DNA from 4 places in the Xylophilus rhododendri genome. Region 4 is predicted to be linked to each of the others. Evidence: predicted binding sites of a transcription regulator. Region 4 holds the regulator's gene; each other region holds the start of a gene.
What was found. Region 4 encodes LexA, which represses DNA repair genes until DNA is damaged. Its sites were predicted from a motif close to ACTGTATNNNNATACAGT; they were not measured.
Positions count from the first base shown of each region.

Region 1: the regulator LexA is predicted to act here: its motif matches at 1,734-1,751, upstream of imuA (translesion DNA synthesis-associated protein ImuA).
Region 2: the regulator LexA is predicted to act here: its motif matches at 1,764-1,781, upstream of recA (recombinase RecA).
Region 3: the regulator LexA is predicted to act here: its motif matches at 1,816-1,833, upstream of GT347_RS16165 (LexA family protein).

Region 1 covers NZ_CP047650.1:57,697-60,901, forward strand. The annotation lists gene GT347_RS00290 (DNA polymerase Y subunit UmuC family protein) at 1-942, opposite strand, end outside; gene imuA (translesion DNA synthesis-associated protein ImuA) at 911-1,732, opposite strand; gene GT347_RS00300 (ABC transporter ATP-binding protein) at 1,870-3,205, shown strand, end outside.
Region 2 covers NZ_CP047650.1:2,994,244-2,997,448, forward strand. The annotation lists gene GT347_RS13725 (alpha/beta fold hydrolase) at 1-986, opposite strand, end outside; gene GT347_RS13730 (TetR/AcrR family transcriptional regulator) at 1,099-1,689, shown strand; gene recA (recombinase RecA) at 1,825-2,895, shown strand; gene recX (recombination regulator RecX) at 2,906-3,205, shown strand, end outside.
Region 3 covers NZ_CP047650.1:3,489,716-3,492,920, forward strand. The annotation lists gene GT347_RS16160 (Y-family DNA polymerase) at 39-1,334, opposite strand; gene GT347_RS16165 (LexA family protein) at 1,343-1,792, opposite strand; gene GT347_RS16170 (hypothetical protein) at 1,908-2,159, shown strand; gene GT347_RS16175 (hypothetical protein) at 2,594-3,070, shown strand.
Region 4 covers NZ_CP047650.1:921,043-924,247, reverse strand. The annotation lists gene GT347_RS04295 (D-2-hydroxyacid dehydrogenase family protein) at 1-782, opposite strand, end outside; gene GT347_RS04290 (hypothetical protein) at 896-1,258, opposite strand; gene lexA (transcriptional repressor LexA) at 1,407-2,093, opposite strand; gene GT347_RS04280 (asparaginase) at 2,228-3,145, shown strand; gene adk (adenylate kinase) at 3,111-3,205, opposite strand, start outside.

The DNA of each region.
Region 1 (3,205 bases), 860 kb from region 4:
GCTGAGCCGCTCGACCAGTTGGTGCAGCGCATCGCCCTTGCGGTTGTCCTCCGGCAGGAAGCTGGTGCTCGATCCGCCCCAGGGCGCCGTCTCCAGCGAGCGCAGGCGCAGGCCGTTGGCGGGCGCCGCCATCTTCTGCTGGGCCAGGCGTTCGCTCAGCAGGCGCTGCAAATGGGCCATGTCCTGCATCGGCTCGGCCGTGCGCAGCAGCAGTCGTTCGTGGGAGGGCAGGTCGATGCCGTCGATGCGTTTCAGGTCCAGCGTCCATTGCAGTTCCAGCGCCAGCACGCCGAGCTGGCGGCCGCGCAGCCAGAACTGCAGCGAGCGCAGCAGCCGGGCGGCCGACCACATCAGCTCCGGCGCCCGTTCGGCCAGCGCCGGCAGTTCGAGCTTCTGGTCGAACTGCTCGGGCAACTCCAGCCAGCGGTGCAGGTCCGGCCGCTGGCCCCAGGCGATGTCCAGCGCATCGCGCAGGGCCGGGCCGAAACGCCGCGCCAGGCCGGCGCGCGGCAGCTGCGCCACATCGCCCCAGCAGAGGCAGCCCAGGCGTTCGAGCATCTCCAGGTGCTCGCGCGCCGCGCTCAGGGTGAACAGCGGCAGGGCGGCGGGGATGTCGGCCGGCGGGCGCTCGTCCAGCAGGATCAGGCGCAGCCGGGCCAGCGCGCACAGGCTGCTGTCGCCCCAGGCGGTGAACAACCGGGCTTCGGGCGCCGGATTGCGCGATTGCAGCTCGGCCCGCAGGGCGCGCGGGCCGCCGAAAAGCCGCTCGCAGGCGGAGACCTCGATCAGCAGCGCCTCGTCCAGCCAGGCCACGCGCGGCGAGAACTGCAGCGCCCACCAGCCCAGGGCTTCCGGCTCGGGCAGCGCGGCCGGTTCCTTGCCCGGCTCGCCGGGCTGGCCCGGCGCAGCCTCAAGCCGCCAGAAAAGGGCGATCCAGCGCATGCGCGATCTCCGGCAGACGGGCCACGGAAGCCAGCCGCACCACGGTGGCGGCCGCCGGCCGGCCGGCAGAAACCTCCACCGGCTGGCGCTGCGCCCGCCGGCGCTGGCTGGCGGCCAACACCGCATTCAGCCGGGCCGGCCGCGCCATCAGCGGCACCGGCCGGACCAGCGGCGGCCCGCGCCGCTTGAGCAGATGCACCTGCAGGCTGTGCCCGCCCTCCTCCTCATCTTGCGCGGCCTCGACCAGCAGCCGCAGCCGCGCCGGCGATGCCTGGGCCGCCTGCGCCTGCGGCCGGAACACCCAGAAAAGCGCATCGAACTGCTGCGCCGCCAGCTGCAGCCGGCGCAACTCGCCCACCCGCGCCTGAGGCAGCCAGGCCAGCACGGCCGACACCTCGGCGCAGCGCAGGGCCTGCTCGCAGGCCCAGAGCCGGGCGGCGGGCGCATCGCAGCGCACCCACAGCAGCGCCTCCGGAGGTAGGCCCTGCGCCGCCAGCGCCGGGCCGAAGGGTTCATGCGGCGCCCCGATCAGCGCCACCGGCCGCCCCCGCGCCGACACCGCCTGCGCCAGGGCCGGCAGCAGCAGCGGCCAGGCGAAACTCTCGGTGCCGGCATGCAACACTTCGGTCATCGAGCCGACCGGCCAGCCGCCGCCGGGCAGTTCGGCGTCCAGCGCCGCGAAGCCGCTGGCCGCGATCGCCCCTTCTCCCGCGGCCAGCGATTCGGCCAGCCATACCTGCGACAGCAGGGACGGACCGGAATCACGTGAGTTGATGGCAAGCGATGGCATGACTGTATTTTTATACAGTATTCCAATCCACGCCAGGGCTTGAGCCCTTTTTTACCCGGGCGTTTTCCAGCTGCGGGAAAATCCAGGCCAAGGCTGCAGCGTTTAAAGTGTGCGCACGCCATCAACAAGGCTCAGGTTTGTCCGAAGATTTTCTCCCCCCATCGCCGCCGCGCCGCGGCGCCTTCGCCTTCTTCGAATCGAGGGTCGAGGCCTTTCCACCCCAGTCCGCCGGCCTGCCGCCCGCCCGCTTCGCCGCCTTCCTGTGGCGCTGCACCGAGGGCTCGCGCGGCTGGATCGTGCTGCTGACGCTGCTGACTGCCGCCATCGGCGCATTCGACGCCCTGCTCGTCGCCTCGCTCGGCCGGGTGGTCGACCTGTTCGGCCATGTGCAGCCGGCCCTGCTCTGGCAGGAACACGGCGGGCTGCTGAGCCTGATCGCGGCCGTGGTGCTGGCCAGCATCGCCTTCGTCTGGCTGCAGACGACGGTGCAGCACCAGGTGCTGGCCATCAATTTCCCGATGCGCCTGCGCTGGAACTTCCACCGCCTGCTGCTGGGCCAGAGCATGTCCTTCTACCAGGACGAGTTCTCCGGCCGCATCACCGCCCGCATGATGCAGACGGCGCTGGGCGCGCGCGACCTGATCTTCACCATGGCCGAAGTGGTGGTCGGCATGTTCACCAACTTCATCACCATCCTGGTGTTCGCCGCGGCTTTCGACACGCGCCTGGTCTGGCCCTTCCTGATCTGGGCGCTGGCCTACGGCTGCGCCTGCTTCCACTTCGTGCCGCGTGTCTCCCGGGTCGGCCGCGAGCAGGCCGATGCGCGCTCCCTGATGACCGGCCGGGTGAGCGACGCCTACACCAACATCGCCACCGTCAAGCTGTTCTCGCATTCGCAGCGCGAGGCCTTCTTCGCCCGCGAGGCGATGCGCGAGTTCCAGGGCACCGGCTTTCGGCAGATGCGGCTGGTGAGCTCCTTCGAGACGATCAACCACACGCTGTCGATGCTGTTGCTGCTGGGCGTGGCCGGCTGCTCCCTATGGCTGTGGAGCCGCGGCCAGGTGGGCCTGGGCGCGATCGCCGCGGCCACCGCCATGGCGCTGCGCCTGAACAGCCTGGCGCACTGGATCATGTGGCAGCTGAGCGCACTGTTCGAGAACGTGGGCACGGTGCAGGACGGCATCAGGACGCTGTCGGCGCCGCACGCGGTGCTGGACCGCCCCGCCGCCCCGGCACTGGCGGTGCCGCGCGGCGAGGTGCGCTTCGAGAACATCCGCTTCGCCTACCCGGTGACGGCCGCCGCCGGCCAGGCCGCCGCCACGGCGGGACGGCCCATCGTCGACGGGCTGGACCTGGTGGTGCGGCCCGGCGAGAAGATCGGGCTGGTGGGCCGCTCCGGTTCGGGCAAGTCCACGCTGGTCAACCTGCTGCTGCGCTTCTACGAACTCGACGGCGGGCGCATCCTGGTCGATG
Region 2 (3,205 bases), 2.1 Mb from region 4:
TCCTCCGGCTGGTTGGCCGGATTGCCCGCGCGGTGGCCCCAGATCGAGGGGATGGGCCGCAGCACCGCATTGCGCAGGTGCTGCATCTCGAAGGCGTGGTCGTCCACCTGGAAGTACAGGTCGTGGTCGCCCGGCATCAGCAGGGTGCGGGCGCGGATGCTGGCCAGCGCCTTGGGCAGGTCGCCGCCATAGAGCGGATTGGCGCTGATGTCGCCGTGCTGCCAGGTCCAGAACTGGGCCAGCAGGTCGGCCGGGTCGCGCCGGGCGAAGCTCACCTCCCAGGCGCTGACAAGATAGTCCTCCAGCGAGGAGGCGCCCAGCTGGCGCCACAGCTCCTGGCGGTAGAAGGTCTGCGACAGCGCCCAGCCGGCGTACACCCGGCCCATGGCACGCAAGCCGCGCACGGGGCGCTGGGTGAAGACGCCGTCCTGGTAAGCCGCATCGGCCATCAATGCATGCCTGGCCCCTTCGATGAAGACATGGTTGTGCGGCGCGCAGCGGGCGGAGCCGCAGACCACCGCGATGCGCTCCACCGCGTCGGGGTACATCGCGCCCCAGTGGTAGGCCTGCATGCCGCCCATGGACCAGCCGTAGACCAGGGCCACCCGCTCGATGCCCCACAGCTCCGAGAGCATGCGTTTCTGCACCTGCACCGCGTCGAAATAGCTCACGTCCGGATAGCGCGTGCCCACGTCCGGCCAGGGGGTGTTCGAGGGCGAACTCGACAGCCCGTTGCCGAACAGGTTGCAGATCACGATGAAGTATTTCGACGGGTCCAGCGCGCCGCCCTCGCGCACCATGAACTGCGTGTCGTAGTGCTGCGCCGCATACGAGGTGGGATAGACGATGACGTTGGACTTCTCGGCATTGAGCGTGCCGAAGGTCTTGTAGGCCAGCGCCATGTTGCGGAAGGTGCGGCCCGACTGCAGGACCACGTTGCCGGCCTGGAAGATCGCGTAGTCGCGCTCGGTGGGAGGTGTGCTCATCGGATGGTTTTCACCTGCATGGGGCGTTGCGGGACAATATCTGTACGGATGGTATAGAAAGTACCATCCATCACGCAACATGCGTGCCACCGACACCGATACAGTTGCCGCCATGAGCGATTCCATTCCCCCGCGGCGCCCCGGCAGGCCGCGCTCCGAAGCCGCCACCGCCGCCGTGCTCGAAGCCGCCTGGCGCCTGTGCGCCACCCAGGGCCTGCGCGGCGCCACCATGCAGGCGATCGCGGCCGAGTCGGGTGTCTCCAAGATGACGGTCTACAAATGGTGGGACAGCCGCCTGGCCCTGCTGATCGACGCCTTCCTGCAGCAGGCCACCGCCGTGCTGCCCCTGTCGCGCACCGACCCGCCCGCCGAGGCCATCGAGGCCCACGCGCTGCGCTACCTCGCCGCCCTGCAGGGCGACCTCGGCCGGGTGCAGCTGGCGGTGCTGGCCGAATGCATGGCCGAGACCGGCAGCTCGGCGCTTTTCGTCGAGCGCTACCTCAGCATCCGCCGCCGGCTGGGCCTGGCGGTGATCCGGCGCGGCCAGCGCGAAGGCGGCATCCGCGGCGACCGCCCGGCCGAGGCGCTCTACGACCAGATCTACGGCACCGTCTTCTACCGTTTCCAGTTCGGCCTCCAGGCCTTGAACCCGGCCTTCGTGCGTGCGCTGGTGCGGGAAACCTTGCGGGAACCGTCGGTCTGATTCGTCAGGCAAACGTACCAAAATACGCCTTGCAGTCGTTTGATCGACCCCTAGAATACTGGTCAAGCATCCAGCCTGTGCAAGCAAACAGCTGGATAAACCCAACGCAAGCCCTTGATTGACCGGAGAAATTCCATGGACGCCAAAACCGCTGCCGCCAACGCCGCCGCCACCGCCGAAAAGGCCAAGGCCCTGCAAGCCGCCCTCGCCCAGATCGAAAAGCAGTTCGGCAAGGGCACCATCATGCGGCTGGGCGAAGGCGAGAAGATCGAGGACATCCAGGTCGTCTCCACCGGTTCCCTGGGCCTGGACGTGGCGCTGGGCGTCGGCGGCCTGCCGCGCGGCCGGGTGATCGAGATCTACGGCCCGGAATCCTCGGGCAAGACCACACTCACCCTGCAGGTCATCGCCGAAATGCAGCGCCAGGCCGGCACCTGCGCCTTCGTCGATGCCGAACACGCACTCGACACCCAGTACGCCCAGAAGCTCGGCGTGAACCTGCAGGACCTGCTGATCTCCCAGCCCGACACCGGCGAGCAGGCGCTCGAGATCGTCGACAGCCTGGTGCGCTCCGGTGCGGTCGACCTGATCGTGGTCGACTCGGTGGCGGCTCTCACCCCCAAGGCCGAAATCGAGGGCGAGATGGGCGACTCCCTGCCCGGCCTGCAGGCCCGCCTGATGAGCCAGGCCCTGCGCAAGCTCACCGCCACCATCAAGAAGACCAACTGCATGGTCATCTTCATCAACCAGATCCGCATGAAGATCGGCGTGATGTTCGGCTCGCCCGAAACCACCACCGGCGGCAATGCGCTGAAGTTCTACGCCTCGGTGCGCCTGGACATCCGCCGCATCGGCAGCATCAAGAAGGGCGAGGAAGTCATCGGCAACGAGACCAAGGTCAAGGTGGTCAAGAACAAGGTGGCCGCGCCCTTCAAGACGGCCGAGTTCGACATCCTCTTCGGCGAAGGCATCAGCCGCGAGGGCGAGATCATCGACAAGGGCGTGGAAGCCAAGGTGATCGAGAAGTCCGGCGCCTGGTACGCCTACCAGGGCGAGAAGATCGGCCAGGGCCGCGACAACACCCGCGAGTTCCTGCGCGAGAACAAGGCCCTGGCGCGCGAGATCGAGAACAAGGTGCGTGCCAGCCTGGGCGTGGCCGAGCTGAACGCCGCGCCGGAAACCGAAGCGGCGACCGCCGCCGCCTGATCCAGCGCCCGTGGCCTTCGGCAAGATCTCGCTCAAGGGCCGGGCGCTGCGTTATCTCTCGGGCCGGGAGCATTCCCGCGCCGAACTGCGCCGCAAGCTCGCATCCTTCGAGGAGGAGCCGGGCCAGCTCGACGCGGTGCTCGACGAGCTGGCCGAGAAGGATTTCCTGAGCGATGCGCGTTATGTCGATTCGGTGCTGAACCGGCGCGCGGGCCGCATGGGCGGCGCCCGCATCCGCCAGGAACTGCAGCAGCGCGGGGTGGCGGCCGAAGCCGTGTCCGAGGCGGTGGCGCGGCTGCAATCCACCGAA
Region 3 (3,205 bases), 2.6 Mb from region 4:
ATGAAAACCAATTATGTCATGCGTACCAAGCGGCTAAATTAGGTAATCGCTAGTGGCATGCTCTCCCAGCACGTGGTGTAGTCGGGCGTCTTGCGCTCCTGTTTCATTATCCAGTTGCGCCGCGCACCTTCCACCCCCGCGCTGGCCATCGCCACAGTTCCGCGGCCGTAGCGCTCGTTGAGCTGGTCCACCGCCTGCATCAGCGAGCCGCGGTCTTCCACCCCGCCGTCCAAGGCCAGTTCGCCCTGCTCCACGGAGCCGTCCTGCAGGTCCAGCAGATGCACACCCGCCTTGGCCATGTGGAAGCCCGGCCGGTAAATCGCCTGCATGCCGCGCACCGCGGCCTGGACGAGCAGGCCGGTATCGGCCGTGGGCTTGCGCAGCGGCACCACCGTGGCCCGGCTGTACTGCGGCAGCTCCTTGCGATGCGGGCTGGTGTGCACGAACACGGCGACCTGGCCGGCCACGCTGCTCTGGCGGCGCAGCTTTTCGGCGGCGCGCTGGGCGAACTCGGTGACGGCCTCGACCAGGTCCTCCAGCTGCGTCACCGGCCGTCCGAAACTGCGCGTGCTGGCGATCTCCTTCTTGGCCGGCGGCTGGCCCTCCAGATCGATGCAGGGCATGCCCTGCAGCTCGCGCACAGTGCGCTCGAGCACGACACCCCAGCGCGCCCGGACCATGGCGGCATCGAGGCGCACCACGTCCAGCGCCGTCACCAGGCCGGCCGCCTGCAGCTGGGCGCCGATGCGCCGGCCGATGCCCCAGATCTCGCCCAGCTCGGTGGCCTGCAGGACGGTGTCGAGGTCCGACGCCGGCAGCGCCGCCAGGTTGGCGACCTGGGCCAGGTCCTCGCAGTAGCTGCCCGGCTTGCGCTCGGCCGTCTTGGCCACGTGGTTCGCGAGCTTGGCCAGGGTCTTGGTCTGGCCGATGCCGATGCCGCAGGGGATGCCGATCCACTCATGGATGCGCGATCGCACCCGGACCGCCCGGCGCGTCACATCCCGCACGCCGGCCAGGTCGATGAAGCTCTCGTCGATGCTGTAGATCTCCTGCTCCGGCCCCAGGCCGGCGGCGATCGACATCATGCGGTTGGACATGTCGCCGTACAGCCCGAAATTGGCGGACAAGGCCACCACCGTGCCCTCGGGCAGCTTGTCGCGGATCTCGAACCATGGCGTGCCCATCTGGATGCCGAGCGCTTTGGCCTCGTTGCTGCGGGCGATGGCGCAGCCGTCGTTGTTGGACAGCACGATCACCGGCCGGCCGGCCAGGCTGGGCCGGAACACCCGCTCGCAGGACACGTAGAAGTTATTGCCGTCGACCAGGGCAAACAGCGGCGCGCTCATGCCTTGAACTGCTTGATGCTGGCCGTGACCACGCCCCAGATCTCCAGAACCTGGCCATCGCGTGGGACGATGTCCGGATAAGTAGGGTTGGCTGCGACCAACCGGATGCGCTCGGCGCGCTTGTGCAGGTATTTCACAGTGAAATCACCGCCGTCGAGGACGGCCACCACGACATGGCCATGCGCGGCGCGGATTGCGCGGTCCACTACCAGCACGTCACCGTCGAAGATACCAGCCTCCCGCATCGAGTCTCCACGCACGCGCAGCAGGAACGTAGCCTGCGGGTGTTGCACCAGCTGCTCGGTGAGGTCGATGCGTTTGCAGTTGAAGTCTTCGGCCGGCGACGGAAACCCGGCCTGCACCCGGTCGCCTGCCAGCGGCAGAATCAGCGGCAGCAGCGAGATAGGAACTGGACGTTCCGGCAGGAGGGCGACGCGAGAATGCATGGCGGGGCAGGCTGGGTGGAAAGACTGATTAAATATACAGTTCTTTTGCGCCGTAGCGGTACGTCACGCGTCAGCCCGCGCCACGCCTCACAGTGGCAAAAACCCTGGAGCAATCATGAACCGCCACGCCCTGCAGGTAATCTCTGACGACTCAGGAAGCTTTCGCTGGGTGCTTTTGGCTTCGACCGACGAGGCCCTAAGGTTCGAGGCGCACAGTCACGCAGACTGTGACTTTGAAGACTACGCATCTGCGCTCAACGCCGGCACGCTGGCGCTAGCCGCAGCCGACGAACAACCGTACGAAAACGAAGCGGCAGTCCCGGCCGGTGATGCAGATTGCGCAAGAGCTGATGTGCCGGCAACGTGACCTGCAGATTCCGGCCGACGCCCAAGATTCGCAGGAACAGTTGTTTTTTTGGTCTACGCCTAAGACCGCCAGTGATGCGGAAGTGAGTCGCGCAGTTCAATTTCTCGCTGAAAACTCACGCTGAACTACGAGGGGGATTGCAACATGGCCACCTCTAATACTGCTAGAGTCGGTCGCAACCTGTTGAATCTTCAAAGAAATTTTCGGGGGCAAGTCGCCGATTGATCTGCCGGTGAGTCGCTTCGGGAAGCAGTCTAGGGCAAAAGTTCTATCCATTGGTCGAATCATAACAACTGCACTTTGCGCTTGCCTAACCAGCCAATGATTGCGCCAGAGCCGTTTTGTTAATTGCTGTTCTTGTTAATTAACAAAAAAACTGGTCAAAAAAATGCGAGCCCCTGTTGCGCTCGTTAATTTTGCGCTACCATTGCACCATGAGTGCAGACGACCTTTACAAGCGTGCGAGGGATGAACTGGCAGACATAGATGCCAAGTTGGCGCAACTGACGCAACGCAAGCTGGAACTGTTGGAATTTTTAAAGGCTGGCGCGCGCCTCTTTGGAGCGAGCACTTCAGACTCACAGTTTTTTTTGTCGGCGGATCAGAAACGTAAGTTCCTAACAACGTTGCCGAAAGCTAGCGCTCGACGTGCGACACCTGGAAAAGAGGTCATTGATGCTGCTAAAGCGATTGTCTCGGCGAAAGGGTCAATGAAGACTGAAGATCTGTTGGCACACCTTCAAAGCCAGGGGTACAGCATTGGAGGCAGCGAACCAGTTCGCATGCTCAGCGTTTTGTTGTCTCGCTCAGGCGAGTTCAATGCCGATCGGCGTGCAGGTTGGACGTTAAATATTGGCGAAAACAACAGCAAAAATACGCTGTTGTCAAAACTTTTGAGGGAAGGGAATTAACGCGTCACGTAACGCAAAACGAACAAAGCCGCCTGTTATGAGCAGGCGGCTTGATCGAGGTGCATCCATCTGGTATGACGTAAACACCTAGTCTTGGCGGACATGGGTAGTTTAAAGCACTTCATACCAGCGGTG
Region 4 (3,205 bases):
CGGTTGAGGCCGGCGATCAGCGCATCTGGCTCGACCAGTTCGGCCCGCGAGGCGTTGACGAAGAGGGCGGTCGGCTTCATGCGCGACAGGTCATCCAGCGTCACGATGCCGCGTGTCTCCTCGTTCAGGCGCAGGTGCACGGTGACGATGTCGCACTGCTCGAAGAACTCCTGCCGGCTCGATGCCACCTGGAAGCCATCCTCCAGCGCCTTGGCCCGGGAGGCCTCCCGGCCCCATATGCGGACATTCATGCCGAAGGCCCGGCCATAGGCCGCCACCAGCTGCCCGATGCGGCCATAACCCCAGATGCCCAGCGTCTTGCCGCGCAGCACCACGCCCACGCCGAAGTTGGCCGGCATCGAGGCCGAGCGCAGCCCCGACTGCTGCCAGGCGCCGTGCTTCAGGTTGGCGATGTACTGCGGCAGCCGCCGCATGGCCGCCATGATCAGGGCCCAGGTCAGCTCGGCCGGCGCCACCGGCGAACCCACGCCCTCCGCGATCGCCACACCCCTTTCGGTGCAGGCCGCGATGTCGATATGGGGGCCGGCCTTGCCGGTCTGGGAAATCAGCTTGAGCCGGGGCAGCTTCTCGATCAGTTGCCGGCTGATGTGGGTGCGCTCGCGGATCAGCACGATGACATCGGCGTCCTTCAGTCGTACCGACAACTGACCGATGCCCTTGACCGTGTTGGTGAAGACCTTGGCGGAGTAGGGGTCCAAACGAGAGGCGCATGGCAGCTTGCGCACGGCATCCTGATAGTCGTCGAGGATCACGATGTTCATCTTTGCGATTGTGCCTTGCCGATGTGCGAGATCGGGCCGGGCACGCCAGCAAAAACGTGAGCGCAGGTTAGGAGGCCCCGCCATGGGGCCGTTGGCGGCGCTTTGCTTGAGCTTTAGTTGATCTTCTGCCGCCGCTCCACCGAACGGGCGGACTCCCATGCGGCCAGGCGATCGAGTTCGGCGCAGACATCGGCCAGCCGGCCCGAGATCACCATGCGGCCCGCGTCCTGGCGCGAGGCGCCGTCGGCCACCCGCAGCACCCGCAGCGGCGGCCGTGGCCGGCTGGGCGTGACCACGATGGGCACCGCATGCGGCTTGGCCTGCATGGCCGGATGTGCCTGCGCCTGCGCCTTGCGCGGCAACACCCTGCGCTGCACCCAGCCGGCCAGTGGCGCCAGCCAGGAACCGCCGTTGCCGTTGACGTTGACGTTGGAAGAAGCGGCCGGGCCGCGCGAGAAAGCGGTGGTGGATGCCATGTGAAAACTCCTTGGTGACAGGACGTCGTATCCATCGATCGGTCCAGGCAGGATTCACGTTGAGAAACCGCAGCGCGAGGGTTGCCGCCAGGCCTGGTCGAACCCAGGCCCCAGCCGAACGCCCGCCACCTGACGCTGCGGCGAATGGCTACATGAGCATGGTGTTGCGGATCAGCCCGACAGCCAGGCCTTCGATCTCGAAGGGCTCGTCCGGCGCCACCATGATGGTGGGGTAGTCGGGGTTCTCGGCATGCAGCTCGATGCCGTGGGGCGTACGCTGGAAACGCTTGACCGTCACCTCCTCGCCCAGCCGCGCCACCACGATCTGGCCATTGCGTGCCTCGCGGGTGGACTGCACCGCCAGCAGGTCGCCATCCATGATGCCGGCGTCGCGCATCGACATGCCGCGCACCTTCAGCAGGTAATCGGGCCGGTGCTGGAACAGGCTGCCTTCGACGTGGTAGGTCTGGTCCACATGCTCCTGGGCGAGAATCGGCGAACCGGCCGCCACCCGGCCGACCAGCGGCAAGGCCAGCTGCGCCAGGCCGGGAATCGCCAGCATCAGCTGATGGGCGCGACCGGCGCCCGCCTGGTGCATCTGCCCGTGCTTCAGCCGGATGCCGCGCGAAGTACCGCTGACCAGTTCGATCGCGCCCTTGCGTGCCAGCGCCTGCAAATGCTCTTCGGCCGCGTTGGCCGACTTGAAGCCGAGCTCGTTGGCGATCTCGGCACGGGTCGGCGGCGCACCGGTGCGGGCGATGGCGTTCTGGATCAGTTCCAGGATCTGCTGCTGGCGCGCGGTGAGTTTGACGGGCAGGACGGGTGTATCGATCATGGCCTCTCCTGAGGGTGGGCTGTCTGGATATCCAGTGCCTGTATTTTTAAACAGTTTTCGGCTCGCTGGCAAGCGCTACAGCAAGGTTGTCTATGAAAGTGGTGGTATTGGGCACAGGCGGCACGATCGCGGGCATGGCGGATCGCGCCTCCCAGCACGGCTACCGGGCCGGACAGGTGCCGGTCGGCCAGCTCACGCAGGGCCTGGCACTGCCTGCCGGCTGCGAACTGCTGGCCGAGCAGGTCGCGCAGATCGACAGCAAGGACATGGCCGAGGCGGTCTGGCTGGCGCTGGCCCGGCGCCTGCAGCACTGGCTGGCGCAGCCCGAGGTGCACGGGGTGGTGGTGACACATGGCACGGACACCCTGGAAGAAACCGCCTTCTTCCTCCACGCCGTGCTGCAGGCCGGCAAGCCGGTCGTGCTGACCGGCGCCATGAAGCCCGCGAGTGATGCCGAGCCCGATGGCCCGGGCAATCTGCGCGATGCCATCGCTGTGGCCTGCATGCCGGGCGCCCAAGGGGTGCTGGTGGTGTTCGCGGGCCGCGTCCTTGCCGGCAGCGAAGTGCGCAAGGTCCATCCGAAGCGGATCGATGCCTTCGAAGCCGGCGACGCAGGCTGCCTCGCACGGGGCAGGGCGGGCGATTGGGAAATCCTGCGTGGATGGCCGATGGCCGGCGCCGACCATGTCCCGGGGGCGCTGGAAGCGCTGCAGGCGCGCCTGGAGCAGGGCGGACGGCTTCCGTGGGTGGCCTGGCTGAGCAGCCATGCAGGCGCCACCGGGCGCGAGGTGCGGGCGCTGCTGGCCGCCGGTGTCGAAGGCCTGGTCGTGGCCGGCACCGGCAACGCCACGCTGCATCGGGAAATGGAACACGCGCTGGACGAAGCCCGCGCCGCGGGAGTGCAGGTTTCCATCGGCAGCCGCTGCCCGCTGGGCGACGCCGATCCCTTCGATCGGGGAGACCGCAAGCCGGCGCTGACGCCAGCCCAGGCCCGCATCGCCCTTCAGCTGAGCTTGCTCAGTTCGACAGCGCCTGCAGCGCGCGCTGCGTGATCTCGTCGACCGAACCCACGCCGCTGATCTTGCGGTACTTGGGAGCCTTGGCCGGCTCCT